4 regions of the Pseudomonas sp. GW821-FHT07F05 genome follow, and region 4 is predicted to be linked to each of the others. Evidence: predicted binding sites of a transcription regulator. Region 4 holds the regulator's gene; each other region holds the start of a gene.
The links. The regulator sigma-54, encoded in region 4, starts transcription at its own class of promoters, with help from an activator protein. The targets are predictions, from matches to a motif close to ANTGGCATNNANNTTGCTNT.
Positions count from the first base shown of each region.

Region 1: AC07RO_RS11265 (flagellar hook-length control protein FliK) is a predicted target of sigma-54. The motif match lies at 2,206-2,225, and genes of this name have one in related genera.
Region 2: glnA (glutamate--ammonia ligase) is a predicted target of sigma-54. The motif match lies at 2,797-2,816, and genes of this name have one in related genera.
Region 3: AC07RO_RS20335 (pilin) is a predicted target of sigma-54. The motif match lies at 6,914-6,933, and genes of this name have one in related genera.

Region 1 covers NZ_JBWKQL010000004.1:466-6,810, forward strand. The annotation lists gene AC07RO_RS11250 (STAS domain-containing protein) at 1-14, shown strand, start outside; gene AC07RO_RS11255 (ATP-binding SpoIIE family protein phosphatase) at 14-1,723, shown strand; gene AC07RO_RS11260 (Hpt domain-containing protein) at 1,753-2,145, shown strand; gene AC07RO_RS11265 (flagellar hook-length control protein FliK) at 2,260-3,696, shown strand; gene fliL (flagellar basal body-associated protein FliL) at 3,934-4,440, shown strand; gene fliM (flagellar motor switch protein FliM) at 4,450-5,418, shown strand; gene fliN (flagellar motor switch protein FliN) at 5,481-5,939, shown strand; partial or broken gene fliO (flagellar biosynthetic protein FliO) at 5,940-6,345, shown strand, end outside.
Region 2 covers NZ_JBWKQL010000014.1:68,240-76,758, reverse strand. The annotation lists gene AC07RO_RS23050 (DUF4124 domain-containing protein) at 1-396, opposite strand, end outside; gene AC07RO_RS23045 (chorismate mutase) at 523-1,089, opposite strand; gene glnA (glutamate--ammonia ligase) at 1,292-2,698, opposite strand; gene thiI (tRNA uracil 4-sulfurtransferase ThiI) at 3,031-4,485, shown strand; gene typA (translational GTPase TypA) at 4,626-6,446, shown strand; gene AC07RO_RS23025 (YkgJ family cysteine cluster protein) at 6,650-7,105, opposite strand; gene AC07RO_RS23020 (GTPase/DUF3482 domain-containing protein) at 7,227-8,519, opposite strand, start outside.
Region 3 covers NZ_JBWKQL010000011.1:16,778-25,296, reverse strand. The annotation lists gene ampE (regulatory signaling modulator protein AmpE) at 1-94, opposite strand, end outside; gene ampD (1,6-anhydro-N-acetylmuramyl-L-alanine amidase AmpD) at 110-658, opposite strand; gene AC07RO_RS20360 (DUF1631 domain-containing protein) at 783-3,023, opposite strand; gene nadC (carboxylating nicotinate-nucleotide diphosphorylase) at 3,408-4,256, shown strand; gene AC07RO_RS20350 (hypothetical protein) at 4,979-5,185, opposite strand; gene yecR (YecR family lipoprotein) at 5,274-5,795, opposite strand; tRNA gene AC07RO_RS20340 (tRNA-Thr) at 6,259-6,334, opposite strand; gene AC07RO_RS20335 (pilin) at 6,459-6,869, opposite strand; gene pilB (type IV-A pilus assembly ATPase PilB) at 7,096-8,519, shown strand, end outside.
Region 4 covers NZ_JBWKQL010000001.1:204,925-213,443, reverse strand. The annotation lists gene AC07RO_RS01050 (KpsF/GutQ family sugar-phosphate isomerase) at 1-266, shown strand, start outside; gene kdsC (3-deoxy-manno-octulosonate-8-phosphatase KdsC) at 267-800, shown strand; gene lptC (LPS export ABC transporter periplasmic protein LptC) at 811-1,383, shown strand; gene lptA (lipopolysaccharide transport periplasmic protein LptA) at 1,370-1,912, shown strand; gene lptB (LPS export ABC transporter ATP-binding protein) at 1,912-2,637, shown strand; gene AC07RO_RS01025 (RNA polymerase factor sigma-54) at 2,826-4,319, shown strand; gene hpf (ribosome hibernation-promoting factor, HPF/YfiA family) at 4,396-4,704, shown strand; gene ptsN (PTS IIA-like nitrogen regulatory protein PtsN) at 4,717-5,181, shown strand; gene rapZ (RNase adapter RapZ) at 5,184-6,041, shown strand; gene AC07RO_RS01005 (HPr family phosphocarrier protein) at 6,058-6,330, shown strand; gene AC07RO_RS01000 (sensor domain-containing diguanylate cyclase) at 6,375-7,904, shown strand; gene AC07RO_RS00995 (PA2169 family four-helix-bundle protein) at 7,947-8,420, opposite strand.

The DNA.
Region 1 (6,345 bases), on a different contig from region 4:
TCAAAATCGCCTGATGATCTCGCCTGCCTCCGATCGCCTGACGGTCCTCATCGCTGATGACAACGTCAGCGACCGGATGCTCCTGTCCGCCATCGTCAGCCGCCAGGGCCATGACGTCCTGACCGCCAGCGACGGCGCCGAAGCGGTCGGGCTGTTCGAGCGTCGGCGGCCGCAACTGGTGCTGATGGACGCCATGATGCCGGTCATGGACGGCTTCGAAGCGGCGCGCCAGATCAAGACACTCGCGGGTGACGCGCTCGTCCCGATCATCTTCCTGACGTCCCTGACCGAAGGCGAAGACCTTGCCCGTTGCCTCGACGCCGGCGGCGACGACTTCATTGCCAAGCCCTACAACCAAGTGGTGCTGGCCGCCAAGATCAACGCCATGAACCGCCTTCGCGTGCTGCAGGAAACCGTCCTGCACCAGCGCGACCTGATCACCCGCCACCACAAATACCTGCTCAACGAACAGCGCGTGGCCAAGGCGGTGTTCGACCAGATCGCCCACTCCGGGTGCCTGAGTTCGCGCAACATCCGTTACCTGCAATCGCCCTACGCGCTGTTCAACGGCGATTTGCTTTTGGCCGCGTGGTCGCCGTCCGGCAACATGCACCTGCTGCTGGGGGATTTCACCGGCCATGGTTTGCCAGCGGCGGTGGGCGCGATGCCGCTGGCCGAGGTGTTCTACGGCATGACCGCCAAGGGGTACGGCTTGTCCGAAACCCTGCGGGAGATGAACGCCAAGCTCAAACGCATCCTGCCCGTCGACATGTTCTGCTGCGCCGCGTTGCTGTCCCTGAACTTCAAGCAGCAACTGGTCGAGGTCTGGAACGGCGGCCTGCCGGATGGTTACCTGCTGCATGGCGACGACCGGCCGCACACGCCGCTGATTTCGTCCAACGTGCCCCTCGGTGTCTTGAGCGCCGGCAGCTTTGACGACAACACCCAGGTGTATCCCTTCGGCCCGGGGGACCGGGTGTTTCTGCTGTCCGACGGCGTGGTCGACAGCACCGGCCAGGACGGCGAACTGTTCGGCGCCCGGCGTCTGCAGAATGTGCTGGTGAGCAACCGCAACCCGGCGCTGCTGATCGAAGAAGTGCAGTGGGCCCTGGCGCGCTTTCGCGGCCAGGCGCGGGACGATGTGAGCATGGTCGAAGTGGCCTTCACCGAGCCTGACCTGCTTGGCCCGCCCTCGGTCATCTACACCGACAGCGGCGATTCCAGCCCGCTGGATTGGTCCGCGTCGTTCGAGTACCGCGCGGCAACGCTCAAGCGCTTCAACCCGCTGCCGTATCTGTTGCAACTGCTGCAGGAGGTACATGGCTTGCGCATGCAGAGCAGCGAGCTGTATATCGTGCTGTCGGAGCTGTACAGCAACGCGCTGGAGCATGGCGTGCTCGGGCTCGACTCGGCGCTGAAGCGCGACGCCGCAGGTTTTGGGCTTTACTACCAGCAACGCGCCGAACGCCTCGATCGTCTGGTGGACGGTTTTATCCGCATCGATTTCCAGATCGTCCCGGACGGCGAGGGCGGTCGCCTGACGGTGCGGGTGCAGGACAGTGGTGCGGGTTTCGATTCCGATCGCGTGCTGGCGCTGCCGCGTGCGGTCACCCAATTGTCCGGGCGCGGCCTTGCGCTGGTCCGGCAGCTCAGCGACCGCTGTCGGTGGTCCGATGATGGCCGGACGGCCAGCGTGGAATTTGCCTGGGAGGGTCTGGCATAATCCCCGCGTCTTGATCAAGGAGTGAACAAGTGTCGAATAATCCTGTGGACTTCAACGTGCTCAGCACGCTGCGTGACGTGATGGAAGCTGAATACCCGGCGCTGCTGCAGGTGTTCATTTCCGATTCCATCAATCGGGTCAACGACATGACCCTGTTGTTGCGTGACCCTTCCTTCACTGCCTCCTCCAGCGCCTCGCTGCAACGCCTCGGCCTGATGGCCCACAGCTTCAAAGGCAGCACCGGCAACATGGGCGCCACGCATTTGTCAGAACTGTGCCTGCAACTCGAAGAGCAGGGGCGCGGCATGGTGACAGCGGATGACGCCCGGATAAGGCGTCTGGTGTTCGAGATCAAAGAGGAATTCTGCGCCGTCAGGAAAGTTTTCGAAGACGAACTGCAACTCTGCCACGCCAGCCACTGAGCCGGGCGTTGCCCTCCGGCTTCTGCGTCGGACTCACGTTTAATCCAGCCTCTCTCGCTACATGGCCCGCCATTTGCTTTGTCTCTCTGTAATTGTGCTCTTGCGGAGATTCACATGGCGCTCGCCACCAACCCATTACTGACGGCTTTGACAGCGGCCAAAGCCCAGAAGGCCGGGAATAATGCCCCGACCAAGGCGCCGGAACCCGTCAAGCACAGCAGTTCCAGCTTTTCTGACGTATTCGCCAGGCAGGCACCGGTCAAGTCTCACGGTGCGGATAATCCGGCGCCCAAGCCGGCAAGCGCCAAGAGTTCGGCAGCCGACGACAAGCCTGCCGCCAGCCATACGTCTGCCGCCGCCGACAAGTCCGTTGCCGATAACGGCAATGGCTTGCCTGCCAAGCCGGTGAACGGCAAGGCCGACGATGAGGCCGGCGCGGGCAAAGGCGATGCTCACGACAAGGATGACGGCACTGACGATCCGAAAGACCCGACCCTCGCGGATGCGCCGCCGGTAGACCCTGTGCCGGACCCGACACTGGCCGTCACGCCGCCGGTTCAAGAGCCCGTGGCCGTCGCGCCTCCCGTTCAGCCAGTCGTAGATCCGGCGCTTCTCGCCGGCACGCTGCCCGTGATGCCGCCGCCTGCGGTGCAGGCGCCGACCGCTGCAACCGACGCAACCGACGCTGCCGGCGACGATTTCGATCCGTACGCCGATCCGCTGGAAGGCTTGACCGCTGTGCAGGTCGCCCTGGAAAACAAGGCCCAGCAGACGGCGCAGAACAACGGTGTGCAGGGCGACGGCAAAGGTGGGGGCAAGCAAGACCCGAACGCCGATCCTTCGCAACTGCTGGCCACCAACCTGGCGGCGCTGGGCGACCAGCCTGTGGACAAGAGCACCACCGAAGGCGGCGGCGACAAAGCCTTCAGCGGCTTGCTGGCTGACGGCCTGAAAGACGTGAAGGCCGCCACCAGCGATACGCGAGTGGACAACTTCGCCGATCGACTGGCGGCCTTGTCCCAGGCCGCGCAAGTGAAAAACACGTCGACGTCGACTCCTGCCACGCCATTGCTCAATCAGCCATTGGCGATGAATCAGGGGGGATGGACTGAAGGCGTGGTCAACCGTGTGATGTACCTGTCGAGCCAGAACCTCAAACAGGCGGACATCCAGCTGGAGCCCGCTGAACTGGGCCGTCTGGACATCCGCGTCAATATGGCGGCGGACCAGCAGACCCAGGTCACCTTCATGAGCGCCCACGTTGGCGTGCGTGAAGCGCTGGAAAGCCAGATGTCTCGCCTGCGCGATTCCTTCGTCCAGCAGGGCATGGGCCAGGTCAACGTCAACGTCTCTGACCAGTCTCAGGGCTGGCAGCAACAGGCTCAGCAGCAGTCTGGTGGCGATGGTCAGCGCAACGGCGGCGGCAGCCGCGTCAACGGTGCCAGTGGCAGCGACCTCATCGCCGACGGTGCTCCGGTGGACGCCGCCTCGGCGGCTGCCAGCGCACCGCTGACCGTGGTGGGTTCCAGCGCGGTGGACTATTACGCCTGAAAACGCCTTGCCAACGCTTGGGCGTTGTCAGTTGCGGCAAGGGGTTAGCGGCAAGCGGCAAGTAAAAGCAGGATCAAGGGCGGTAGTGCGTGGGAGACCCCGGTTTCTCGGGCTCTGCCGCCTTTTGCTTTAGCTTGCCGCTTACCTCTTGCAGCTTGAAGCTGCCCATGTGGCACAACCCTTGCTCTTCCTCTGTCACGCAACACCGAACCCCTTGGATAGTGACGGATTATTGGCATGGCGAAGAGTGACGACGCAGCAGTGGCGGACCCTGCAAAAAAGGGCAAGTTGAAAGTCATCATCCTCATTGTGGTGGGGCTGCTGCTGGCCATTGGTGTGTCGGTAGGCGCGACCTGGTTCATCATGCACAAGGCCGAAAGCAAGCCGGACGCCGCCGCCATTGCGGAAGCGGCGAATGCCAAAAAAGAGGCGATCTTCGAACCGCTGACGCCGCCCTTCGTCGTCAACTACAACGTCAACGGTCGTCAGCGCTACATGCAGGTCAGCATCACCTTGCTGGCCCGCGACCACGCCGACCTTGAAGCGTTGAAAGCGCACATGCCGGTCATCCGTAATAACCTGGTGATGATGTTCTCCGGCCAGCCATTCGATACCATCGCAACGCCGGTGGGCATGGAAATGCTGCGCCAGAAGGCGGCAGCCGTGGTCCAGGAAGTGGGCCAGAAAGAGCTGAGCAAGAGCGTGATCGAACAGGTACTTTTCACTAACTACGTACTGCAGTAGGACCACGACATGGCCGTGCAAGACCTGCTGTCCCAGGATGAGATCGACGCGCTGCTGCATGGCGTCGACGACGGTCTGGTACAGACCGATAGTGTTGCCGAGCCTGGCAGCGTAAAGAGTTATGACCTGACCAGTCAGGATCGCATCGTCCGCGGACGCATGCCGACCCTGGAAATGATCAACGAGCGTTTCGCCCGTTACACCCGCATCAGCATGTTCAACTTGCTGCGCCGCTCGGCCGACGTGGCCGTGGGTGGCGTGCAGGTGATGAAGTTTGGCGAATACGTGCACTCGCTCTACGTGCCGACCAGTCTGAACCTGGTCAAGATCAAACCCCTGCGCGGCACCGCGCTGTTCATCCTCGACGCCAAGCTGGTGTTCAAGCTGGTGGACAACTTCTTTGGCGGCGACGGTCGCCACGCCAAGATCGAAGGCCGTGAATTCACCCCGACCGAGCTGCGCGTGGTGCGCATCGTGCTGGATCAGGCGTTCATTGATTTGAAGGAAGCCTGGCAGGCGATCATGGAAGTCAACTTCGAGTACATCAACTCGGAAGTGAACCCGGCCATGGCCAACATCGTCGGCCCGAGCGAAGCGATCGTGGTGTCCACCTTCCACATCGAACTGGACGGCGGTGGCGGCGATCTTCACGTGACCATGCCGTATTCGATGATCGAGCCGGTGCGCGAAATGCTCGACGCCGGTTTCCAGTCGGATGTCGACGATCAGGACGAACGCTGGGTCAACGCCCTCAAGCAGGATGTGCTCGACGTGTCGGTGCCGTTGCGCGTCGCGGTCGCTACGCGTCAGCTCAAGCTGCGCGACATCCTGCACATGCAGCCGGGCGACGTGATCCCGGTCGATCTCCCGGAACACCTGGTCATGCGCGCCAACGGCGTGCCGTCCTTCAAGGTCAAACTGGGTTCGCACAAAGGCAACCTGGCCCTGCAAGTCGTCGAACCCATAGAACGCCGCTGACGCTCCGTCGCCGGCAAAACGAATGTGCTGCGTACACGAATCAATGTTCCCCGAGGACAACCATGGCTAATGACAACGATATGACTTCCGCAGACGACCAGGCTCTGGCCGACGAGTGGGCTGCTGCACTGGGTGAATCCGGGGACGGGCAAGCGGACATCGACGCGCTGCTGGCGGCCGACGCCGGCAACAACGCCAATCGCATGACGATGGAAGAATTTGGCGGCGTGGCGAAAAGCAACGGCGCAGTTTCGCTGGACGGCCCGAACCTGGACGTGATTCTGGATATCCCGGTGTCGATTTCCATGGAAGTGGGCAGCACCGACATCAACATCCGCAACCTGCTGCAGCTCAACCAGGGCTCGGTGATCGAGCTGGACCGTCTGGCCGGCGAGCCGCTGGACGTGCTGGTCAACGGCACCCTGATCGCCCACGGCGAAGTGGTGGTGGTGAACGAAAAGTTCGGCATCCGTCTGACCGACGTGATCAGCCCGAGCGAACGTATCAAGAAGCTGCGTTAAGTGCGCGGCGTGATCAGAACCCTGTCGAGCCTGCCGCTGTTGGCGATGTCCTGGGCGGTAATGGCGGCCGATCCGGCGACGCCTGCCGCGCCTGCTGCAACGACGGCGACGACGGCTGCGACGGTTGCGACGGCAACGCCTGCGGTCGCCGCGCCCGTCGCCGGTTCGGTGAACGGCGGGATGGCCGGTCAGTTGCTGCAACTGGTGCTGGGGCTGCTGCTGGTGATCGGGCTGATCTTCGTGCTGGCCTGGCTGATGCGCCGGGTGCAGCGGGCAGGGCCGGCTGGCAATCAGGTGATCAAGCTGGTGGGCTCCCGCGCGTTGGGGACGCGTGATCGGCTGGTGCTGGTGCAGGTCGGCAACGAACAGGTGTTGCTGGGCGTCTCGCCCGGCAGCATCACTGCGC
Region 2 (8,519 bases), on a different contig from region 4:
CCGCGGAATATTGGTGGGCTGGCCATAGGGTGCGCCGTCCACCACCAACTGCAACAAATGCCCAGGCTGCAAACGGGGCTCTATGGCCACGCCAACAGTGAACGAGCCGTTATTGGCACGGAGCGCTTCGTCCTGGGGCAGGTCTTTCAGCGCGAGCACCTGATAGGCAGCGGCGCTTTGCTGGCTCTGGTTCTGCGTCGCGGGCAGTGGCGGCGGCGGTGCAGGGACGACGGTCTCGACACTGTTGAGTGGCGGCAGCTCGACGGTTTCGGCTTTGGTCCCGTTCGGCGGCTGGTTGCTGTACGCCGTATTGCCGGAGGCATCGGTGTATTTGTAAATCTGCGCGGCAGCGGGCAGCGCAAATACCAGCAACAGAAGGGCAAGACATTGACGCATGAACACTCCAGTGCAGCGATCAGGACAACCAACAATGGTGCCGCGCTAAATCCATGACGCGGCATGGATCAGCATAGAGGAATACTGATCGACGGTGTCATTCGAGAAGCGGACCTGCGCACCCGCTCACGGGCTTGGTGTGGTCCGGCAGAGGTCGCCTCCCGCCCGTTGCAGCGCGGTCTCAATGACGGGATCACTTGCCTGTCGCTGGATTTCCGACTGCACCCAGCCAGCGCATTTGGCATCGCTGCGGTAAGGCTGAAACGCCGAGTAACTTTGCATCAACACCGGCAGCAGCGTATCCAGCCGACCGCGGATGCCATCGGTCAGGTTGACATCTGGCTTCTCCGGAGAGTGACCGGTGTCGCGCCACTGTTCGAGGCGCGCGTATTGCACCATTTTGTTGGCTTCCATCTGGGCGGTCATGAAATCGCGTACGTCGTTGGCGCCCAGCTTGAATTCACTCGCCCGTGACTCGGCGTTCTGAATCACCTGGCGCTCGCGCTCACTGTCCTGAACCGGCTTGCCGCTGTGCCATTTGCTGCGCGCCACGTCATTGGCGATTTCCAAGCGTTGCTCCATGGCTGCGATGAGCGGTTGAAGCTGTGCGGGAGGCTGCTGAGTGTTCGCTGCATAAAGGCCTGGCGCAAACACGGCCAGCGCGAAGAGGGTGATCTGAATCAGCTTGGGCATAAGGGTGTGTTCTCGCATGAGTAATCTGGCTCGCGATCGTCGAGGCACGTGTTCGGAAAAGTCGGAGTGCTGACTATATTGCCTCAACAGGTGATCTCAACTGCGTTACATATGTATGTACGTAACGCGGCGAAAGACGAGCACAAAAAAGGCCTCCCGAAGGAGGCCTCTTGTTCACGCGGCTCTCGCCGGCGCGACTGGATCAGCAGCTGTAGTACAGCTCGTATTCCAGTGGGTGTACGAACGTGCGCACTTTGATTTCTTCTTCGGATTTCAACGCGATGTAAGCGTCGATGAAGTCGTCGCTGAATACGCCGCCTTTGGTCAGGAACGCACGACCTTTGTCCAGCTCTTCCAGGGCTTCCTTCAGGCTGCCGCAAACTTGCGGGATCTCTTTCGCCTCTTCAGGCGGCAGGTCGTACAGGTTTTTGTCAGCCGCATCGCCAGGGTGGATCTTGTTCTGGATGCCGTCCAGGCCAGCCATCAACAGGGCAGCGAAGGCCAGGTACGGGTTGGCTGCCGGGTCCGGGAAACGTGCTTCGATACGACGGCCCTTAGGGCTGTTGACGTAAGGAATACGGATCGACGCCGAACGGTTACGCGCCGAGTAGGCCAGCATGACCGGCGCTTCGAAGCCTGGAACCAGACGCTTGTACGAGTTGGTTGCCGGGTTGGTGAAGCCGTTCAAGGCCTTGCCGTGTTTGATGATGCCGCCGATGAAGTACAGAGCGGTGTCGGACAGGCCGGCATAACCTTCGCCTGCGAAGGTGTTCTTGCCATCTTTGGAGATGGACATGTGAACGTGCATACCCGAACCGTTATCGCCGTACAGAGGCTTTGGCATGAAGGTAGCGGTGCGGCCGTAAGCGTCGGCAACGTTGTGCACGACGTATTTCAGGGTCTGAACTTCGTCAGCCTTTTTAACCAGCGTGTTGAATTTCACGCCGATTTCGTTCTGGCCTGCGGTTGCCACTTCGTGGTGGTGAACTTCGACGACCTGGCCCATTTCTTCCAGGGCGTTGCACATTGCGGTGCGGATTTCGTGGTCGTGGTCGAACGGTGGAACCGGGAAGTAGCCGCCTTTGATGCCTGGACGGTGACCCTTGTTACCGCCTTCGATGTCAGCATCGGACATCCACGAACCTTGTTCGGAGTAGATTTTGAACATGGAACCGGAGATGTCGGACTTGAATTTCACTTCGTCGAAGATGAAGAATTCTGGCTCAGGGCCGGCGAATACAGTGTCACCGATACCGGTCGACTTCAGGTATTCCTCGGCGCGGTGAGCAATGGCGCGTGGGTCGCGATCATAACCTTGCATGGTCGAAGGTTCGATGATGTCGCAAACCAGGATCAGGGTAGGCTCTTCGGTGAACGGATCCAGCACGGCGGTTTCGTCGTCCGGCAGCAGGATCATGTCGGAGGCTTCAATACCTTTCCAGCCCGAGATGGAGGAACCGTCGAACATTTTGCCGACTTCGAAGAAGTCGTCTTCCAGCGCATCGCGGGCCGGCATGGTCACGTGGTGCTGAGTGCCTTTGGTGTCCGTGAAGCGCAGATCAATCCACTTAACGTCATGATCTTTGATGAGTTGAACCGACTTCGACATGTTGTCCTCCGGGGTGGATTAGGGCCTGAGTAGTGGTTGGCCCTTCAATTTGGGTGATGCCGGGCGCGATACTCGACCAAGGCAACCTGCCTCACAAGGGAGCAATTTGCATGCCAGTGCCCTGTGTTGGGTTTTCCGCGGGAATACCTGTCTTTAACCGCGTTAAACGTCGCATATTCGAAAACCTGCGCACCCTTATGGTGCCAAGTAATTGTATACAGGGCCGTTTTGGTGCGCGGACGATTGGCCGTACGATAACTGGTTAAACCTTGAGCAATTTCCGCTATAATCCGCGCCCCCCTTTTTCGACCGGGACCTAGCGCGCTGTTTTCATGAAATTAATCGTCAAAGTCTTCCCAGAAATCACTATCAAAAGCCGGCCTGTGCGCAAGCGCTTCATCAAACAGCTGGCCAAGAACATCCGTACGGTGCTCCGCGATCTGGACCCGGCGTTGGTGGTGGATGGTGTGTGGGACAACCTTGAGGTCGAAACCAGGGTCGAGGATGCCAAAGTCCTGCGCGAGATGACCGAGCGGCTCAGCTGCATGCCCGGCATCACGCACTTTCTGCAGGTTGACCAGTATCCGCTGGGCGACATGGAAGACATCTACGAGAAGTGCAAGCTGCACTTCGGCGACGCGCTCCCCGGCAAGATTTTCGGGGTGCGCTGCAAGCGTGCGGGCCATCATGACTTCAGCTCCATGGACGTCGAGAAGTACGTCGGCAGCAAGCTGCGTCGTGAATGCAACGCCGCCAGCATTTCGCTGAAAGCCCCGCAAGTCGAGGTTAGAATCGAGATTCGGGACCAGCGCCTGTTCGTGATCCACAGCCAGCACAACGGCATCGGCGGTTATCCGCTGGGTTCGCTTGAACAGACCCTGATCCTGATGTCCGGTGGCTTTGACTCAACCGTGGCCGCGTACCAGATCATGCGTCGCGGCCTGATGAGCCATTTCTGCTTCTTCAATCTGGGCGGACGTGCCCACGAGCTGGGCGTGATGGAAGTCGCGCACTTCATCTGGAAGAAGTACGGCAGCTCCCAGCGGGTGCTGTTCGTGAGCGTACCGTTCGAGGAAGTTCTGGGAGAAATTCTCGGAAAAGTCGATAACAGTCATATGGGCGTAGTATTGAAGCGTATGATGTTGCGCGCTGCGACCAACATTGCCGACCGGCTGGAAATCGACGCGCTGGTGACCGGCGAGGCGATTTCCCAGGTGTCCAGCCAGACGCTGCCCAACCTGTCGGTCATCGATTGCGTGACGGAGAAGCTGGTCCTGCGACCGCTGATCGCCAGTCACAAGCAGGACATCATCGACCTGGCCGATCAGATCGGCACCGGCGATTTTGCCCGGCACATGCCCGAATACTGCGGTGTGATTTCGGTGAATCCTAAGACCGCCGCCAAGCGCAATCGGGTCGAGCACGAAGAAAAATCGTTCGACATGGCCGTGCTCGAACGTGCGCTGGAAAACGCTCGTCTGGTACCGATCGATCGCGTGATCGAGGAATTGGGCCAGGACGTTCAGATTGAAGAAGTCAGTCAGGCGCTGGCGGGGCAAGTGGTCATCGACATCCGTCACCCGGATGACGCTGAAGACCGCCCGCTGGCGCTGACTGGCGTCGAAGTACAAACGCTGCCGTTCTTTGCATTGAACAGCCGTTTCAAGGAACTGGATGACACGCGCCAGTACCTGCTCTATTGCGACAAAGGCGTCATGAGTCGCCTGCATGCTCATCATCTGCTCAGTGAGGGGCATGCCAATGTGCGCGTTTATCGACCGAGCTAAGTGCCCGGGGCTGTTTGCCTGTGGCTTGCGTCACCGGCCCCCCGACACCAGTCGTCAGCCGTAACGGCTTTCGCCGGCTCCACCGTTCATAGCTGCCTACAATCAGACAGCTGACCGAATCCTCTGATCGAGATACACAAGTGATCGAAAATCTACGCAACATCGCCATCATTGCTCACGTTGACCACGGTAAAACTACCCTCGTCGACAAGCTTCTGCGCCAGTCCGGCACCCTTGAGCGCAACGAGCTCAACGACGAACGCGTGATGGACTCCAACGACCAGGAAAAAGAGCGCGGTATTACCATTCTCGCGAAGAACACCGCGATCAACTGGAATGGCTACCACATCAACATCGTTGACACCCCGGGCCACGCCGACTTCGGTGGTGAAGTAGAGCGCGTGATGTCGATGGTTGACTCCGTTCTGCTGCTGGTCGACGCTCAAGACGGCCCTATGCCGCAAACCCGTTTCGTGACCAAGAAGGCTTTCGAAGCCGGCCTGCGTCCGATCGTGTGCATCAACAAGGTTGACCGTCCAGGCGCGCGTCCGGACTGGGTTCTGGACCAGATCTTCGACCTGTTCGACAACCTCGGTGCCACCGAAGAACAGCTGGACTTCAAAGTCGTTTACGCCTCGGCCCTGAACGGCATTGCCGGTCTGGATCACACCGACATGGCTGAAGACATGACCCCGCTGTACCAGTCGATCGTCGACAACGTACCTGCGCCGAAAGTCGACCGTGACGGTCCGTTCCAGATGCAAATCTCGGCACTGGACTACAACAGCTTCCTGGGCGTCATCGGTGTTGGCCGTATCGCTCGTGGCCGCGTCAAGCCGAACACCCCGGTTGTCGCGATCGGTGCTGACGGCAAGCGCCGCAACGGCCGTATCCTGAAACTGATGGGTCACCACGGTCTGCACCGCATCGACGTAGAAGAAGCTGCCGCTGGCGACATCGTCTGCATCAGCGGTATGGACTCGCTGTTTATCTCCGACACTCTGTGCCACCCGGACGCAGTTGAAGCGATGAAGCCGCTGACCGTTGACGAGCCGACCGTTTCGATGACCTTCCAGGTCAACGACTCGCCGTTCTGCGGTAAAGAAGGCAAGTTCGTGACCTCCCGTAACATCAAGGAGCGTCTGGACAAAGAGCTGCTGTACAACGTTGCTCTGCGCGTTGAAGAAGGCGACTCGGCTGACAAGTTCAAGGTCTCGGGCCGTGGTGAGCTGCACTTGTCGGTACTGATCGAAACCATGCGTCGCGAAGGCTTCGAAATGGGTGTCGGTCGTCCTGAAGTGATCATCCGTCAGGTAGACGGTGTGAAGCAGGAACCGTTCGAAAACGTCACCATCGACACCCCTGAAGAATCCCAGGGCAAGGTCATGGAAGAGATGGGTCTGCGTAAGGGCGACCTGACCAACATGGTGCCGGATGGCAAAGGCCGTGTGCGTCTGGAATACAACATCCCTGCTCGTGGTCTGATTGGTTTCCGTAACCAGTTCCTGACCCTGACCAACGGTGCTGGCATCCTGACCTCGATCTTCGACCGCTACGACACCATGAAGTCCGGCGACATGTCCGGTCGTCAGAACGGCGTTCTGGTATCGGTTGAAACCGGCAAGGCACTGACCTACTCCCTGGAAACCCTGCAGGCGCGCGGCAAGCTGTTCGTCGAGCACGGTCAGGAGATCTACAACGGTCAGATCGTTGGCTTGAACAGCCGCGACAACGACATGGGCGTCAACCCAACCAAAGGCAAGAAGCTCGATAACATGCGTGCTTCGGGCAAGGACGAGACCATCGCTCTGGTTCCACCTGTTCGCTTCACCCTGGAACAGGCTCTGGAATTCATCCAGGACGACGAGTTGTGCGAAGTCACCCCTAAGTCGATCCGTCTTCGCAAGAAGATCCTCGACGAAGGCGAGCGTACCCGTGCTGCCAAGAAAGCCAAGGCGTAACTAGCCCCGGCTGAACGAAAACGCCCCCGGTCGAAAGGCCGGGGGCGTTTTTGTTTGTCTGGGGTTTGGTTTGGCCGGTGTCGATGTGAGGGCGATGTTGCACAATCCGGCCCCTTCCCGGCTAAAGCCGGTCCCACTAAAGCCCGCGCGCCTTTGGTAGGACCGGCTTTAGCCGGGAACGCGTGCGCGAACTCTGTAGGGGCTTAGAACTTCAACGGCACCCGGCCGGAGTTCGAGTTCAGCGTGCCGGTGCTTTCGCGCACGACTTCTTTGGGCTTGTACGCGCAATAACCCGGGCGTGGGCCGATCTTCGGGTGATTGCGGCAGGTGTCGGGGCGCTTGTCGTAGATCGTGCACAGCCGGCTCTTGCGATCCAGGTACAGGCAATCGTTGTTGCTCATGCGCTGGAGGGTGAAGATCCCGGACTTCTGATTGAAGCGCTCGACGATCCCGTCCTTTTGCAACCGCTTGGCGATGTTCTTCGGGTTATCCCCTTGTTCGAACTCGTCAACGATGCCGATGCGGATCAGGTCCTTGATCTTCACTTCCACAGGCAGCGTGCAGCAGCTGGAAACGCAGCCCCCGCACATATAGCTGGAGTATTTCTGCCAGGTCTCGATGCGGTCGAGTTCTGCAGCGGCGATCAAGGTGGGTTTCATGCGCGTGTGCTTCCGGGTGTATCGGGCGCGCGATCATACCGGTCCGCGCGCAATTCCCCTACCGCAAAATGATTGAAGCGACTGTCGGCAGCTTGCCGCCCGATCAGTCGTGCGGCTCATTTCAGACGAGCACGGTCTTCGCCAACGCCTCGACTTGCTCCTGCCGCTCGCTTTGATTCAGCTTCGCCCCCTGATTCAGCGACGACCATTGCGGATGCGCTCGCGCCTTATGCAGCGCCTCCGGCAACTTGCCTTCGCGCCAGGTTTTGTCGAGAGGGGCTGTCAGTTTGATGCTCTCTATCGCGGCATGACCCCGCACCTCCAGGGCTTGCAGCAGTTGCCGTTGGCGCAGCGCCAGCAGTCGCAGCACGGCATCGTCGACCGTCAGTTCGCGCTGCCCCTTGAATTTGTCCATCAACCGGCTGCCATAACTGCGCGCTGTTTGCAGGGCGCCGCCGGCAATCGCGCCGACCAGTGCCGCCGCACCCAGCGTGATGCCGCCGACCAGCAGGTCCACGCCTGCACCTGCCGCCGCGCCCGCAGCGATACCGCCACCCACACGTACGCCCAGCAATTTCAGGGTTTCGGGATTGAACAGGTCATCGCCCCAACGGCCGTCCATCAACGGTAAATCGCTGGCCGAGGCGTCTTCGCGACGAAAGGCGTAGAGCTTGAGCAGCGACTCGACGCAACGTTGTTCGCGCTGGCGCACGGCCTTGCGCAGGTCATCGATCGCCGCCTGCACCTGACCGGAATCCGTTGCCACACTTCGGCGACAGGCTGCGCAGTCCAGCAACAGTTCGGCGATCAGCCTGGCTGCGCTCTGCTTGCGAGCTTCACGCTGGGCCTGCTGGTCTGCGATAAGACGCTCAAGTCTTCCCCGTGATGTTTCCAGCAGCAGGGCGAGGCTTTCATACAGACGGCGTTCGCCATCTTCCGGTGGGGCGACGCTGTCGAAGCGTACCAGCGCATGCAGCCCAAGACGCGCCAGCGCTTCACGCCAGTCCGGTTCGCGCTGCTGCGCACTGCTGACAAAATTGAGCACGGGCAGCAAGGGTTTGCCGCAACTGGCGAGGACCGCCAGCTCGTCGCGATATTTGGCGAGCACCGGCTCTCGCGCGTCGATCACGTACAAGCCGGCGTCGGAGGCGAGCAACTGACGAAGCACTTTGGCTTCCTGTTCGAAACGCTGGCGCGCCTCGCTGCCCTCCAGAAAACGCCCGAGCCGCGCCGGGCCGTCGAGCCGTTCGCCGGGTCTGTCCAGCCGCTCGAGATAATCCAGCAGGGCGATGGCGTCTTCCAGGCCGGGCGTGTCGTACAGCTCCAGCAGCGCCTCGCCATCCACCGACAGCCGCGCGCCTTCGACGTGCCGCGTGGTGCTCGGGCGATGGGAGACCTCGCCGAAGCCGACATC
Region 3 (8,519 bases), on a different contig from region 4:
ATTGAGTGAGCCATGGCCCGTCGCGCTGAATACGCTGGCGCAGGGCCGAGAACTTCTCGACCCAGACCGCCAGCAGCAAAACCAGAAAACTCATTAGCTGTTCCTCACTTCAAACGTCCAGGGCGGCACGAAACCGCGCCCAGTCAAAACACGGACCCGGATCGGTCTTGCGCCCCGGCGCGATATCGCTGTGACCGCATATGCGTTGCGTCGTAATCGCCGGCCAAGCCGTCTGCAACTGGCGGGTCAGTTCGATCAACGACTCATATTGCACGTCGGTGAAGGGTTGATCATCAGTGCCTTCAAGCTCGATGCCAATGGAAAAGTCATTGCACGTCTCGCGCCCCTCGAACACCGACACACCCGCATGCCAAGCACGGTCGAGGCACGACACGAATTGCGTCACCTCGCCGTCGCGCCCAATCAGGAAATGCGCAGAGACCCGCAGCTCGGCGATGCCTTCAAAGTAGGGGTGTTCTGTGACGTCCAGCCGGTTCTGGAAGAATGCCTGGACCTTGCCGGTCTTGAACTGCGCGGGCGGCAGACTGATGTTGTGGATGACCAGCAACGAGATTTCGTTTTCCGGCCGGGCATTGAAATTGGGTGAAGGGCAATGCTGCGCGCCGTGGCACCAGCCGGTGGCAGGGTCCAGATGCATGGGAAGTCCTTAGGGCGTGAAACGACAGCGCGCAGTATGCCCGCGACTGGAAAGGATGTGGATGGCGAATCAGCCTGGAGGTCACGCAGATTCGCAGGCAGAAGTCGTAGGACCTATCTGGCGCTTAGCCCTTGAGCTTGCGCAGATTACCTAGCACCGACTCCAGCGCGCGGTCGAACAGCAGGGCGTCGTCGAGAACACGAATCGTGCCGCGACGGAATTCCACCGCAAGGCCCATACGGGTTTTCTCAAGGACCTTCATGCCGGTGCGATTGACGAACACGAAGCGCCCGCTCGGCTGCACGATCGCCGCCAGCTTGCAACGCAGCTTGTGGGATTCGTCTTCCTGGATCTCGACCCAACTGCCCAGACGAAGCTTTTCGACCTGCAACAAACCTTCGTCGTCAGCAGGCAGCTGCGTCGACGGTTCGTTCTGAATTTGCTCGCCCGGCCCAACCAGCACGATCTCCTCCACCACCGCCATCATCGTCGGGCCGTTAGCTGACTGGGGCTGATCACCTTCCGCATCACCTTTTGGCGTCCGCGCTACATGGCTGAACGCCTGCACGTGCAACACTTCGAGCTGACTGAAGAATTCGCTGGTGGCAAACGGATCAAAAGCGGCGCTGCTCAAGCCGTCGCGCAGGGACTTCAGCAGCCCCGGCACCAGCTCGAGCAAACGCTGTCGCGCTTCCGGCTCATCATGGGGCTCGACGCTCCAGATCAGATCGTCCATGGCCTGGAGGCCTGAAGCCCACTCGCTCGACTGATCACCGTGCTTCAGGCACGTCAGCAACAGGACCTTGCTCCAGGCCTCCTGCAACAGGCGAACAACTACCTGCGGCAGGGTCTTGCCGAGCAGGCGATCGTTCAACGCCTGCTGCACGCGCTGCCGGGCCAACTCGGCCAATGCGCGACCTTGTTCGGCGTCGCGGGTGCGCTGTTCAAGGAGTTCGCTGCGACGACGTTCGTCACTGGTAAAGGCCAGGAAATCCACCAGCAGTTCAGTGAAGATCGCCGGGTCATCGACAAAGTCGTGGAGCAGGCGCTGGACGATCTGATCGATGCGGGCGTAGAGCGAGTCGCGCTGGGTGTCATCGCGACCACCCCAGCCAAGCGCTGCAGAGGCGATTTCGTTCAGCAGCCGGCGCGCAGGGTGGCTGCCACGGCTGAAGAAACTCTTGTCGATGACCGCAACCTTGAGCATCGGAATCTGCAAACGACCGATCAACGCACGCAGCGAACTCGGCAGGTTGCGGTCGTCGAGGATGAACTCAAACAGCATCGAGATGAGGTTGATAACGTCCTCATCCATTGTGCCGACGACGCGAAACTTACCGCTTCTCGCGCTGACCCGGCTGATCAACTGCTCAAGCTGAGCGCGCAGATCGAAATCGTCGCTCTCCTCAACTTTCGGGACGTACTGTTGCAAGTGGGACAGTAGACGCAGCAAGTCCTGGCTGGAAATTGGGCGCGCATCGGTCACCGAATCAGGGCGCGGCGTCAGATGACCACGCACGTGCACCAGTAACTCCTGCAGCGCGGAAAACACGTCCTGCACGCTTTTATCGAGGCTTTCGGTCGCCTGCAGGATGGCGGCGTTGTCGGCACGCACGGCTTCGCTCGAAAGCGGCACGCTGGCAATACGATCAGTCGAGCGGCGGGACGGCAATGCCTTCAATTCCGGCAATACACCTGCGGAAATTAACAACTGGTTGGCTTCCTCATAAAGCTGATCGGCGTTGCTCAAGGCGTACTTCTCAAACAGCTTGAGAATGATCAGCTTCACCTTGATTTCAACGCCCAGACTGCGCCCGGCTTGCAGGAAATAGTCGCACAGCAGCGTCGGGCCCAACGGATTGGTCTCGTCGGTCAACGGCTGGGGGATGAGTACGTTCAAACGTGTGGTCAGCTGACCGAGGGCGATACCGTCGCGACTCATGACCTTGACCACCATCGCGTCAACCGCAACGGTGCGTTCGAGATCATCGTTATGGACCAGTGCAAGCTTGTCGTAGGAAACGGGCTCGGGCATCGGGGGCTCGGCCACTTCGTACTGGCCCAGGCGCAGGAATGCTTCAAAGAACTTGTCGAGGAAATTGCGCTCGATGCTTTTGCGCTTCAAACGCAAGTCGCGCATGGCTTCAAAAAAGATGTTCTGCTCAGCGTTGTTGTGAGCACGGTCGGCCATTTCGAAAAGCGTGTCGTCGGCATTGTCGAACAGCGTCTGCAGGCTTTCCTTCAGTTGCTGGGCGGCCCGGTCACGAACTTGAAGCAGAACGACGGGCAGCCGAGCGACAGGCGAAGAACCGGGATGATCCGCACCTGCCTTCAAGGGCACCACTTTGTTACCGTCGTTCTGCATCAAGGACTCCTTCACACCGTCGACACAACTGCTTTAACAACAGCTACACCCCGCAGCGAAGGAAGACTCGACTCCATTCGGACGGATCTCAAAATTTTATCCCTTGGGATGTTGCAGGCTAACGTCAACGCTATGACGTCAAATACAAGGCGAAAGTATCAGGTAAATCTGGGCCGCTCGCCAGCGGACTCTTCGCCTTAATTGGAATAATAGAAGGCGGCGAAGGGACATGTGCAGCGATAGACCATCAAAATCACAATCTGTCGCATAAGCGAGGAAAAAACCGACAAAGTGCAGGTTATGCATTCGAGTGGACACCTGGCGTACGTAGGTTGGTACACGCGTCTGCCATATACTCGGCGCACTTAGTCCGTGGAGCCTGATATGCCAAACCTACGTCTTGACGCCCTCACTGCCGAAATCGAAGCCAACGTGCGCCGTGCGTTGCTGGAGGATGTGGGCAGTGGCGACATCACCGCGCAGCTGATTCCGGCGGAGCGACTGGCCAAAGCCACCGTCATTTCCCGGGACGCTGCCGTGATTGCCGGCACGGCGTGGGTCGATGCTGTTTTCCGTCAGCTTGATCCGCGCGTCGCCGTGCATTGGCAGATTGTTGACGGCGATCGCGTGCAGCCTAATCAAGCGCTGTTCCACCTGGAAGGTCCCGCCCGCTCCTTGCTGACTGGCGAACGCAGCGCTCTCAACTTTCTGCAGCTGCTGTCAGGCGTTGCCACCCGCGCGCAGCACTACGCTGACATGGTCGCCGACACTCAGGTCAAACTGCTCGACACCCGTAAAACCCTCCCGGGCCTGAGAATGGCGCAGAAATATGCCGTCACCTGCGGCGGCTGTCATAACCACCGCATCGGCTTGTTCGACGCCTTCCTGATCAAGGAAAACCACATCGCCGCGTGTGGCGGCATTGCGGAAGCCATCACGGCCGCGCACAAAATCGCGCCGGGCAAGCCCGTGGAAATCGAAGTGGAAAGCCTCGACGAACTCAAGCAAGCCCTCGACGGTGGCGCTGACATCATCATGCTTGATGAACTGAGCCTGGACGACATGCGCGAAGCCGTGCGCCTCACGGCGGGTCGCGCCAAGCTGGAGGCCAGCGGGGGTGTGACTGACGCGACGTTGCGCACCATTGCTGAGACTGGGGTTGATTACATTTCTATTGGGACGCTGACTAAGGATGTGAAGGCTGTGGATTTGTCGATGAGGTTGAGCATCTGAGATCGCCCCGGCGTCTTTAAGGTTGAACTGCGACGGGTGCTTAGGCTCTGTTTTTATGGGCGCGAGATCCCTGAGATTGAATTGTTAATCAGACCGATGAGGAAATGACGATGGCTGACGAGAAGCAACCTGTCGAACCTGAAGAAGACGTTCCGGCTCACTCGACTGAAGAAGAAAAGGAGCGGTTGAAGGATTTCAATAAGGACGGGATTCCGCCGGGGATTTGTTGATTGGGGATAGGTGATGCGGGCCGCGTAGATTAGAAGGCGATGCGGCCTCCGCCCTCGTTGCACCTTTGCCACGACAACGGTGCATCCTGCGATGACGGAATGACGCTAGTTACCAAAACGTTGCAAACGTGATTCCGATCAAGATGCACGTGAAGAATGCCTCCCCCCTGATGAAGTTGGCGTAGATCAACAGCTGCATTCCGATCGCTGCCGCGACTGATATTCCTCGTATCACAGAACGATTGCTGGAGCCGTTATCGCCCCAATTTACTGGCGCATCCATCGGCGAGCCAGTGTTCATCCAGTCGTATTCAGACCCTTGAAAAAGCGCGTATAGCAGAAGGCAGGCGGCGTACATGCCGTATACGACGATGCGCGTCAAAATCCTTTTGTATCTCATCGCCTGTTCGTCTCCTTCATCGATTCTTGGCTCTGCAGGCTTGCCAAGATACGGACCCAGTGATCGCACCTCTTGGCGATGCTGTTGGCGCGCTAAGAAAAAACGAACTGTTTCGTAGCTACCATCAATGCGACGACTAGAATGGCGAGCCCTACGGCAACAGTCCAATCAGCTTCCGGCGTACAGGCAAGCCATGAGCCCTTCGATGGATACTTGCCTAGCGTGACCAGCCGCACCAAAGGCCAACCGATCGGAAAGCAGGCAATACGAAAAATCTCTTCGATCAGGGTATCAAACATGCTCGCGCATCCTTTTGCTGGGCAGGGAATAATGACCTAGCCATCGCATTGGGCCATGAGAAGGAATAGCGTTTTCATTTAAGCGCTGCTACTGCCCCATAATCATTCGGTAGCGCCGCTGATACTCTTCATACGAGACGTTTTCCTGCATCAGCTTCTGTACTTGCTCGCGCTGGAAATCCTCCTTGCTCATCGGTTGCGCCGCAGCGGCAGGGTTTGGTGCATAGGACGGGGCACGAACCGGAGCAGGAGCCACCGGCGTGCCAGACCCCAAATAATTCAAAGGCTGCGACACCTGCCCCAGATTGCCCAGGCACTGATACTTTTTCGAAACCTGCCAGGCCGAACATTCGCCAAATCCTCGCCGCGCCTGACAAGTTTGCGTCTTCCCACCGAACGGCTCGGCGTCGGCATAGCCCCACAACGCGCATTTGGACTTGGCGATGGTGTACGCCTGATTGTTGTCGACCACCGGCGTTTCCAGACTATTGAAGTCGTAGGCCACATCGATAACGCCGTCCGCGCGGCTTCCGCCTGTTGCATAGAAATTCTTGTGAGTGGAGCAGGCAGCAAGCGAAACAAACAAGCCAGCGATCAAGACTGCGCGCATCTGGACATCCTTGTGTTGAGAAGGGGCAAAAATGTCCGCGGAATATATCAAAGCGTATCGCTGTGGCGGCAGCTTTCAGCCGACAGATAGCTCCGCTTCTGATGTGAGCACAGGTTGCGCACCACTTCACATCACGAGTAACGCACTGCCGGTTATCAGTAACGCGGCACAACGCAACGGCTTGTGTTGCCGTCTTCCGCATTTAATGCGTCTCAAGACTAACTCTCGGAATGCTTTCGGATTTAGCGGGATCGTCTCGAGGTAGACAAAATTCCGTATCCGCATCACGCCATTTAGTCAGGCGAATTCGTCCTCGCACCGGACGCTAAGCGTACCGACGCCAGCCAATCGGCAAAATACTCACTGTGAGGACGGCATTCCGATGGAGGTTCGCTGGTTGGTGGATTGTTGCAGACGTTCTAACGAAAAAGCCCGGTCTTGAGGACCGGGCTTTTCGTGTTTTTGGTGCCGAAAATAGGAATCGAACCTACGACCTTCGCGTTACGAGTGCGCTGCTCTACCGACTGAGCTATTTCGGCGATATACCACGACTACTTCATTCAAGAATCAATGGATTAATGAATCCTATTCTAAGAGTATGCCGTGAACAAAGCACGCGGACAGGAAAGCGATAGCAACCTGATCCCCTTATGCCCTATTAAATTACTTAACATAACCGTTGGTGACACAGGCTCCACTGTAAGCCCAAGTAGTGTTGGCGCTAACAGTCGGAGTGAGAACGCAAGTATCTGTGGTCTGGATGCCTTTATAAGCCTTCGGCGTAGCCGTAATTACGCCGTCTTTACCAACTGCAATGCTATCCAAGGCTTGGCCAGTCGGAGATGCAGAGATTCCAACCAATGCCAGAGAATTGCACGCAGCAGCGGAGTCACCGTTCTGCTGAATACACAAGGCGACTGCGGTCTTCACCGAGCCCATGGCGCTAGTCACCTCTGTGTAGGCAGCGCGCTTGATATAGTTCTGGTACGCAGGCAACGCTACCGCAGCCAAGATACCGATGATCGCCACAACAATCATAAGCTCTATCAGTGTGAAGCCTTTTTGGGATTTCATTGCTACTACTCCAAGCGTCAATTTAGGTGTTGTACGTATGGGTTAAAGCACAGGGCATGCCAGCTTCGAGGATGGCCCTGAGTAGCACGACGATCTGCCTCGTGCGCTCATTTCTTCGGCTGTAACGCCGCACTAACTGACAATTTTCGTCACTCGAGCGTTGCGCATTTGGCAGCCAAGCCCTACTACGCTATAAACGGTCCAATGTCTGGGTTTGGTGGCTGTAATGTCTGATGTCGTGTTAACCGGTTTGGCCAAGCAACTCGTTGTTGCTGAGTTACTCACTGAAAGCGCTGCTCAGAAGGCTTATGAACAGGCGCGGCGGGACAAGGTTTCCCTTGTGCACCACCTCGTCGAAAACAAGCTCCTGAAAAGCATAACCTTGGCGGAAATCGCTTCGGAGCAGTTCGGCATACCGTTCCTAGATCTCAGCACGCTTGAAAAAGAAAGCCAGCCTAGGGGGCTCATTAGCGAGAAGCTGATACGTCAACATTGCGCGCTGCCCATATGGCGCCGGGGCAACAAGCTTTTTGTGGGGATTTCCGATCCGACCAATCATCAAGCAATCACTGATATCCAGTTCAGCACAGGCCTTACAACTGAGGCGATCTTGGTTGAGGACGATAAGCTCATCAGCGCAATCGAGAAGTTCCTCGACAGCCACTCCGGGATGGGAGACCTCAGCGATGTGGATCTTGGTCTGGAGATTGAGACTGTCGATGAGAGCAAGGAAAAAGCTATTGGCGGACAGGACGCTGACGACGCGCCGGTGGTCCGCTTCGTCAATAAAATGCTCATGGACGCTATTCGCTTAGGTTCATCTGATCTGCATTTTGAACCTTACGAAAAAATCTTTCGGGTAAGACTCCGTACTGACGGCATTCTTCATGAAGTCGCAAAACCGCCCATTCACTTGGCTGGGCGGATTGCCGCGCGCCTTAAAGTCATGGCCAGCCTAGACATCTCTGAGCGTCGAAAGCCTCAGGACGGTCGCATCAAACTGAGAATATCTAAAAACCGCGCCATCGATTTCCGGGTCAACACGCTGCCCACACTATGGGGCGAAAAGATTGTTATGCGGATTCTGGACCCTACCACTGCACAAATGGGCATCGACGCGCTTGGGTATGAGCCTGAACAAAAGGCGCTTTACCTTGAGGCTCTCCGCCAACCGCAAGGCATGATCCTTGTCACAGGCCCGACTGGCTCGGGTAAAACAGTGTCGCTTTATACCGGATTGAATATTCTCAACACTGTCGATATCAATATCTCGACGGCCGAGGACCCGGTCGAAATCAATCTCGAAGGCATCAACCAGGTCAACGTCAATCCACGTCAGGGGATGGACTTCTCTCAGGCGCTGCGGGCGTTTCTGCGTCAGGATCCTGACGTAATCATGGTGGGTGAAATCCGAGATTTGGAAACAGCCGAAATCGCAATCAAGGCTTCGCAAACCGGCCACATGGTTTTGTCCACGCTGCACACCAATAGCGCGGCTGAAACTCTCACCCGCCTACACCATATGGGCGTGGCAGCGTTCAACATTGCGACCGCGATCAACCTGATCATTGCTCAACGCCTCGCCCGGAAATTGTGTCCGCATTGCAAAAAGGAAGTCGAAATCCCTCGGGAGACATTGGTTGCTGAAGG
Region 4 (8,519 bases):
TCCTCGAGAGCGACGGCCGCCTTGCCGGTATCTTCACGGACGGCGACCTGCGTCGCACCCTGGATCGCCCGATCGACATACGCCAGGCGACCATCGATGAAGTCATGACCGTCCACGGCAAGACCGTGCGCCCGGAAATGCTCGCGGCCGAAGCCTTGAAAATCATGGAAGACAACAAGATCGGCGCACTCATCGTGGTCGACGAGAACGATCGCCCGGTTGGCGCGTTCAATCTTCAAGACCTGCTCCGCGCAGGAGTCATGTAAATGAGCGCCGATATGAATGACCTGATGCAACGCGGCAAGAACATCAAACTGGCGATCTTCGACGTCGATGGCGTACTCACCGACGGACGCCTGTACTTCCTCGAAGACGGCAGTGAATTCAAGACCTTCAACACCCTCGACGGCCAGGGCATCAAAATGCTCATCAACTCGGGTGTGACGACTGCCATCATCAGCGGACGCAAGACCCCCGTGGTTGAGCGGCGCGCGAAAAACCTCGGCATCGCGCACCTTTATCAGGGCCGCGAAGACAAACTCGTGGTCCTCGACGAGCTTTTGCAGCAACTGAATCTAAGCTACGAGCACGTCGCGTATCTGGGCGACGATTTGCCTGATCTGCCGGTCATTCGCCGGGTGGGCCTGGGCATGGCTGTTGCCAATGCCGCCAGCTTTGTCCGCGAGCATGCCGACGGCATTACCCAGGCACGTGGCGGCGAAGGCGCTGCCCGCGAATTCTGCGAGTTGATCCTGAAGGCTCAGGGCAACCTCGAAGCGGCTCACGCCGCCTACCTATAGAAGTGCATTTATGCTGAGCAAAAAGTTTCGAACGTTTCTGCTGTTCGGTGTGCTGGCACTGCTGCTGGCAGCGGTCGGCTACTGGAACATCAGTCCGGAAAGTTTCCTCGATCAACCCAAGGCTGCCGTGGATGAGAGCGCCGTCGATTACTACGCGACCAACGCCCACAGTATTCAGTACCTGCCCGACGGGACGATGCAGTACGACATGACCGCGGACAAGGTCGAGCACTTGAAAGCCACCGACGTCACCCTGATGACCACGCCGGTGCTGCAGATGTATCGAGGTTCTACCTTCCCGTGGCACGTACAGAGCGTTCGCGCCGAAGTGTCGCCGGGGGGCGATCACGTCGAGCTGATCGACTCGGTGCGCATCAACCGCACCGACGAAAAAGACCGCACCACCATCATCACCAGCAGCCGCATGACTGTATTCCCGCAGAAGCAATATGCGGAGACTGCCCAACCCGTTAGAATCGACGGCCTTGGCGGTGTAACGACCGGCACGGGTATGAAAGCGTATCTGAAAGAAAGCAGGATGAACCTGCTATCCAACGTAAGAGGACAGTATGAGGCTCGTTAAAACCCTTCCTTTTTTGCTCGGCCTGGGCGCAGCACTGGGAAGCGCGAGCGCCTGGTCTCTGCCGACGGATCGCGATCAACCCATCCACATCCAGTCGGATGACGCGCAGCTGGACGACAAGCAAGGCATCGCCACCTACAAAGGCAATGTCATCATCACCCAGGGCACGATGAAGATCACCGGCAACACCGTGACCATCACCCGTACACCGCAGGGCGACGTGGACGTGTTCACGTCCGTGGGCAACCTGGCCTACTACGAGCAGAAGCCATCGGTGGACAAGCCGATCGTTCAGGCCTGGGGCGTCACTATCCAGTACTTCGCGGCCCAGAACCGCATCGTGCTGATCGACAAGGCCAAAGTGGTCAACGACGGCAACACGTCCGAAGGCGAGAAAATCGTCTATGACACCGTCAAGCAGGTCGTGAACGCCGGTCGTGCCAATGGCACCAAGGTCACCGCACCACGCCCTCGTATCGACATGGTCATCCAGCCGAAAAAGAAAACCGACCAGCAGAAGGCCCAGTAATGGCGACGCTGAAAGCCCAGCACCTGGCCAAGGCCTATAAAAGCCGCCAGGTCGTACGTGACGTCAGCCTGTCCATCGAGAGCGGCCAGATCGTCGGCCTGCTTGGCCCCAACGGCGCCGGCAAGACCACCTGTTTCTACATGATCGTCGGCCTGGTTCAAGCGGATCAGGGTCGCGTCCTGATCGACGACCAGGACGTCAGCCATCAGCCGATGCACGGCCGTGCACGCGCCGGTATTGGCTACCTGCCACAAGAAGCGTCGATCTTCCGCAAGCTCTCCGTCTCGGACAACATCATGGCGATCCTGGAGACCCGCAAGGAGCTCGATCGCGCTGCCCGCCGCAAGGAGCTGGAAAGCCTGCTGCAGGAATTCCACATCACCCACATTCGCGACAACCTGGGCATGAGCCTGTCGGGCGGTGAACGTCGCCGTGTGGAAATCGCACGCGCCCTCGCCACTTCGCCGAAATTCATTCTCCTCGACGAACCCTTCGCCGGTGTTGACCCTATTTCCGTAGGCGACATCAAGCAGATCATTCACCACCTCAAGGCCAAAGGGATCGGCGTGCTGATCACCGACCACAACGTGCGTGAGACGCTGGATATCTGCGAAACCGCTTACATCGTCAACGATGGACAGCTGATTGCCGAAGGCGACGCCGAATCCATCCTGGCCAACCAGTTGGTCAAGGAAGTGTATCTGGGTCACGAGTTCCGCCTGTAACCGCAGTGATGACATGAGGTTGTGCGGTTCCCGCAATGTGCGCCATCGCCAACCTCGTTTTTTAATTGTCATCACACTCTAGGCAAACCCTCCAGCTTCAGGCATATAATTTGCTTAAGTTGGCGCCCTCGGCGCCCTGCTAGTAAATGGCGCGCAGTGCGCCGGCGAATAAGGTGTTAAGCCCTGCCATGAAACCTTCGCTAGTCTTGAGAATGGGCCAGCAGCTGACGATGACACCTCAGCTGCAACAGGCAATCCGATTGCTTCAGTTGTCGACGCTGGATCTCCAACAGGAAATTCAGGAGGCGCTGGAGTCGAACCCGATGCTGGAACGGCAGGAGGAAGGCGACGATTTCGACAACGCCGACCCCTTGGCGGATAACGTAGAGCAAAAGCCCAACGCTGATGTTCAGGAACCCACCTACCAGGAATCGGCGCCTACCGTCGACAATCTGGAAGACGGCGACTGGAACGAGCGCATTCCCAACGAGCTGCCCGTCGACACCGCGTGGGAAGACGTCTATCAGACCAGTGCCAGCAGCCTGCCCAGCAACGACGATGACGAGTGGGATTTCACCACCCGCACCTCCGTTGGCGAGAGCCTGCAAAGCCACCTGCTGTGGCAACTCAACCTGGCGCCAATGTCGGACACCGATCGCCTGATCGCCGTGACGCTGATCGACTGCATCAACAATCAGGGCTACCTCGACGAAACACTCGAAGAAATGCTCGACGCCTTCGACCCTGAGCTCGATATCGAGCTAGACGAAATCGAAGCCGTTCTGCACCGCATTCAGCAGTTCGAGCCTGCCGGCATCGGCGCTCGCAACCTGAGTGAATGCCTGCTGCTGCAGCTTCGCCAGCTGCCCGCCAAAACCAAGTGGCTGGCGGAAGCGCAGAAGCTGGTCAGTGACTACATCGATCTGCTCGGCAGCCGCGACTACGCGCAACTGATGCGCCGCATGAAGCTCAAGGAAGACGACCTGCGTCAGGTCATCGAACTGGTCCAGAGCCTCAATCCGCGCCCCGGCTCGCAGATCGAGTCCAGCGAAGCCGAATACGTCGTCCCTGACGTCATCGTGCGCAAGGACAACGAGCGCTGGCTAGTGGAGCTGAACCAGGAATCCGTGCCGCGCCTGCGGGTCAATCCGCAGTACGCCGGTTTTGTGCGTCGCGCCGATACCAGTGCCGACAACACGTTCATGCGCAATCAGCTGCAGGAAGCTCGCTGGTTCATCAAGAGCCTGCAGAGCCGCAACGAGACGCTGATGAAGGTGGCCACGCAAATCGTCGAACACCAGCGAGGCTTCCTCGAGTACGGTGACGAGGCCATGAAGCCCCTCGTTCTGCATGACATCGCGGAAGCGGTCGGCATGCACGAATCGACGATCTCCCGGGTGACCACGCAGAAGTTCATGCACACCCCGCGCGGGATCTACGAACTCAAATATTTCTTTTCCAGCCACGTCAGCACCTCCGAAGGCGGCGAATGCTCGTCCACGGCGATTCGCGCGATCATCAAAAAACTGGTCGCTGCGGAAAATCAGAAAAAGCCGTTGAGTGACAGCAAGATCGCTGGTTTACTGGAAGCACAAGGCATTCAAGTGGCCCGTCGCACAGTCGCCAAGTACCGCGAATCCCTTGGGATCTCGCCGTCCAGCGAACGCAAGCGACTGATGTAAAGGTCACACGTCAAAGCGTTCCAGTGGCAGGCATTACGCCTGCCTCTTAATGCACTGGCAACGAAGGAGAAGCTGTATGCAAGTCAACATCAGTGGACACCAGCTGGAAGTGACTGAACCTCTGCGTACCTACATCGGCGAGAAACTCGCCCGATTGGAACGCCACTTTGACAAGATCACGAATGTGCAGGTCACCATGGAGGTCGAGAAGCTCAAGCAGAAAATCGAAGCCACCTTGCACGTTCCTGGCGCTGAAGTGGTTGCCAACGCCGAACACGACGACATGTACGCAGCCATTGACCTGCTTGCCGACAAGCTTGACCGCCAACTCAAAAAACATAAGGAAAAACAGCAAAGTCTGCTGCAAGGCGCGACTGCTCGCTGACACTCCCCACCCATGATCCGACTTGAAAATATCCTGACCCCTGGCCGTTCACTCGTGAACGTGCCAGGCGGCAGCAAAAAAGCCGTACTCCAATACATCGCCAGCATGATCGGGAAGCAAGTGCCCGATCTGGATGAGCAGGTCGTGTTTGAGAGCCTGATTGCCCGTGAAAAGCTCGGCTCCACCGGATTCGGTAATGGCATCGCCATTCCTCACTGCCGCCTGAAGGGCTGCTCAACGCCTGTCAGCGCCGTACTGCATCTCGAGAAACCCATCGATTTCGACGCCATCGACGGCGCACCGGTTGACCTGCTGTTTGTGTTGCTGGTCCCGGAAGCGGCCACCGATGCTCACCTTGAATTGCTGCGTCAGATCGCCAGCATGCTCGACCGTGATGATGTGCGTAAGCGCCTGCGCGGTGCCAAAACCGACGAAGAGCTCTACAGCGTCGTGCTCGACGTCCAGAACGGTCACTGATCATGCGGATGATCATCGTCAGCGGCCGCTCCGGCTCCGGCAAGAGCACGGCCCTCGATGTCCTTGAAGACAGCGGTTTCTACTGCGTCGACAATCTGCCCGCCGGCCTGCTTCCAGAGCTGGCGGAGCGCGCGCTGATCAACACCGAACTGGCTGAGCCCCTGCTGGCGGTCTCGATCGACGCGCGCAATCTGCCCAGTCACCTGACGCGATTCCCGCGCATGCTCGCCGAAGTTCGGGCCCGGCACATCCAGTGCGACGTGCTGTTTCTCGACGCCGATGAAGCCACCCTGCTAAAGCGCTTTTCAGAGACCCGCCGTCGTCACCCGCTGAGCACGGCAACCCGCTCGCTGGCCGAAGCGATTCGTGACGAAAAAACCCTGCTCGGTCCGATCATCGACTTGGCTGATCTGACGGTCGACACCACGCACCTGAATCTCTACCAGCTGCGCGACATTCTCAAACTGCGCCTGCTGAACAAACCCGAGCCGGGCACTGCCTTCCTCATCGAATCCTTCGGCTTCAAGCGCGGCATGCCCGTGGACGCCGACCTGGTGTTCGACGTGCGCTGCCTGCCGAATCCGTACTGGAAGCCCGAGCTGCGCGAGCAGTCCGGCCTCGACAAGCCGGTTGCCGATTACCTCGCGGCTCAACCGGACGTCGAAGAAATGTTCCAGGACATCTTTTCGTACCTCAATAAGTGGTTGCCGCGCTTCGCCGCCAGCAACCGCGCCTACGTTACTATTGCCATTGGCTGCACCGGCGGACACCACCGCTCCGTCTACCTGACCGAACGTCTGGGTCAGGTGCTGCAGCAATCGCTCAAGAATGTTCAGGTCCGCCACCGCGACCTAAGCTGAAAGGACCTCCATCGCGATGCCCGCTCTAGAAATCACCATCATCAACAAGCTGGGTCTGCACGCCCGGGCCGCCGCCAAATTCGTGGGCGTCGCCGGCAAGTACCCTTGCCAGATCAGGGTAGGTCGCACGCAGGAGACCATGGTCGACGGCAAAAGCATCATGGCCGTCATGATGCTCGCGGCCGGCAAGGGCACCCTGATTCACTTGGCCACCGAAGGTGAAGAAGCCGATGCCGCGCTGGCAGGACTGGTCGAACTGATCAATAACAAGTTCGACGAAGGCGAATAAGCCTTACCGCTGCCCGACGCGTCCATTACCGTCAGAGATGAGCGATGCCACTGACAGCCATGCCTCCATTAGCGCGAGGGGTCAGATCAAGGTCCGAGAAGATGCTGATGCTGGGGAGCACCCTGGCGGTGGCAGCCATCTTAGCCATCGTGACTTCGTTGCTGTTTCGGGAGCTGGGCACGGCCAACGAAGCCGCCGTGCGCTCCGCAAACAACGTGGTGCAGTTGATCGACGCAGATGTGCAGCGTAACGCCGAGCTGTACGACACCTCACTTCAGGGCCTGATCACTGCATGGCGACGACCCGACGTGATGACGATCTCGCCGGAGTTACGGCAACTGGTGCTCTTCGACCGGGCCACGGCGGCGCCCTTTAAGGGCGATGTGGTGCTGCTGGATGAAACCGGGCGCATCGTCGCCGACTCCACCTCGCTGACGCCTCGGCTGGACAACTTTTCCGACCGGCCGGGCTTTCAGAAACACCGGGACAGCGGTTCGCTGGCGCTGGTGGTCGACGGGCCCTTCCTGTCACGCTGGGGCTTCAAGGACCTGTGCATCAGTTTCAGTCGCCGCCTCCCCTCCGACAACGGCCAGTTCGTCGGCATTGCCAGTGCATCAATGCGCCTGTCGTACTTCGATCAACTGTTTCGCACCCTGGACATCGGCCCCACGAGCACCGTCAACCTGCTCAGCGCGGATGGCGTGATGCTGGCCCGGCAACCCGATGACAACAACCGGACTTTCATCGGCCAGAACTTCAGCATGCGGCCCAACTTCAAACGCATTCTCAGAGAGGTAAACGGCAGCTTTGCGGCGGTGTCCGAGCTCGACGGCGCACAGCGGCTTTACACCTTCTCACGGGTTGGAGACTTGCCGTTGATCGTCGTGGTCGCTCAATCGCGGGACGATGTCTACGCCGTGTGGAAACGCAACGCGTTGCTGGTGGCGGGCGCCACAGGTTTGCTGTGCATCGGGATTCTCTGGCTGTCGTGGCTATTGGGCCGCCAGCTGCGCCTGCGCCAGAATGCCGAGCGCGAGCTGGCCGCGCTGGCGTCAACGGACGGGCTGACCGGTCTGGCCAATCGGCGCAGGCTGGACCAAGTGTTCAAGCAGGAGTGGACTCGCGGGATGCGTTCGGGAAGGCCCCTGGCGTTGCTGATGATCGACGTGGACCACTTCAAGGCGTTCAATGACCGGCACGGGCATCATGGCGGCGACGTCGCCTTGCGCAGCGTTGCTCAGACACTGGCCGCCAGTATCCGCAGGCCCGGTGACCTGGCCGCGCGTTACGGCGGTGAGGAATTCATGGTGGTGCTTCCGGAAACCGACAAGGCAGGTGCCTGTGTCATTGCAGGCAAGCTGCGCCTGGCGATTGAAGCGCTGCCGCCGTTCGCTGACGACACAGCGCCCATCACTGTCAGCATCGGTGTCGCCACGCATCTGCCGGTAAACCATGACGTGCCCGAGCTGCTGTTTCAGGCCGCGGACCGGGCCCTGTACCGCGCCAAGAAAAATGGCAGGAATCGCGTGGAATTCGAACCTTACGTCGCGCCCTCCACCGAACTGCAGGCATAAAAAAACGCCAGACTGGCTGGCGTTTTTTCGAGCGGCTACAAATTACTTGTTGGCAGCACGAACGGTATCACGCAGGGCTTTGACCTTGTCGTGGTTCGCTTGCACGCCCTGCAGCTGACGCTGGATCAGGGTAGTGACGTTGACTGGGAGGTTCTTCTCAGTCGCTTCCTGTGCGGCCTTTTTGTAAGCCTTCAGCGCGTGATCTTCACCGCTTTCGACTTCATTCAGGACTGCTTCGTCGTTCTTGCCACTCAAAGCGCTTTTCAGGTTGACCCAAAGACGGTGTGCGCCGCCAGCAATGCTGGAGGAGTCTTCTGGATCGCCGCCCAGTGCACGCACTTCAGCTTGCAGCTCGGCAACGGAAGTCTTGCAGCCAGAAGAACGGGAGAGCAGGTAAGCCTTGATTTCCGGGTTCTTGGCGTCTTCAGCAGCAGTGTGAAAACCTTTCTCACCGTCAATGCTGGTTTCGATCAAGTCATTCAGAATAGAGATGGCTTCTTTGTTGATATCCGACATTTTGCGGTTCCTTTCTGGCAGGTTTATCAAAGGTCTTGTTAACGAAACACTCGATAGAGGGGATATTGCACTGTGCGTGCCAGCTTTAGCCGATAAATA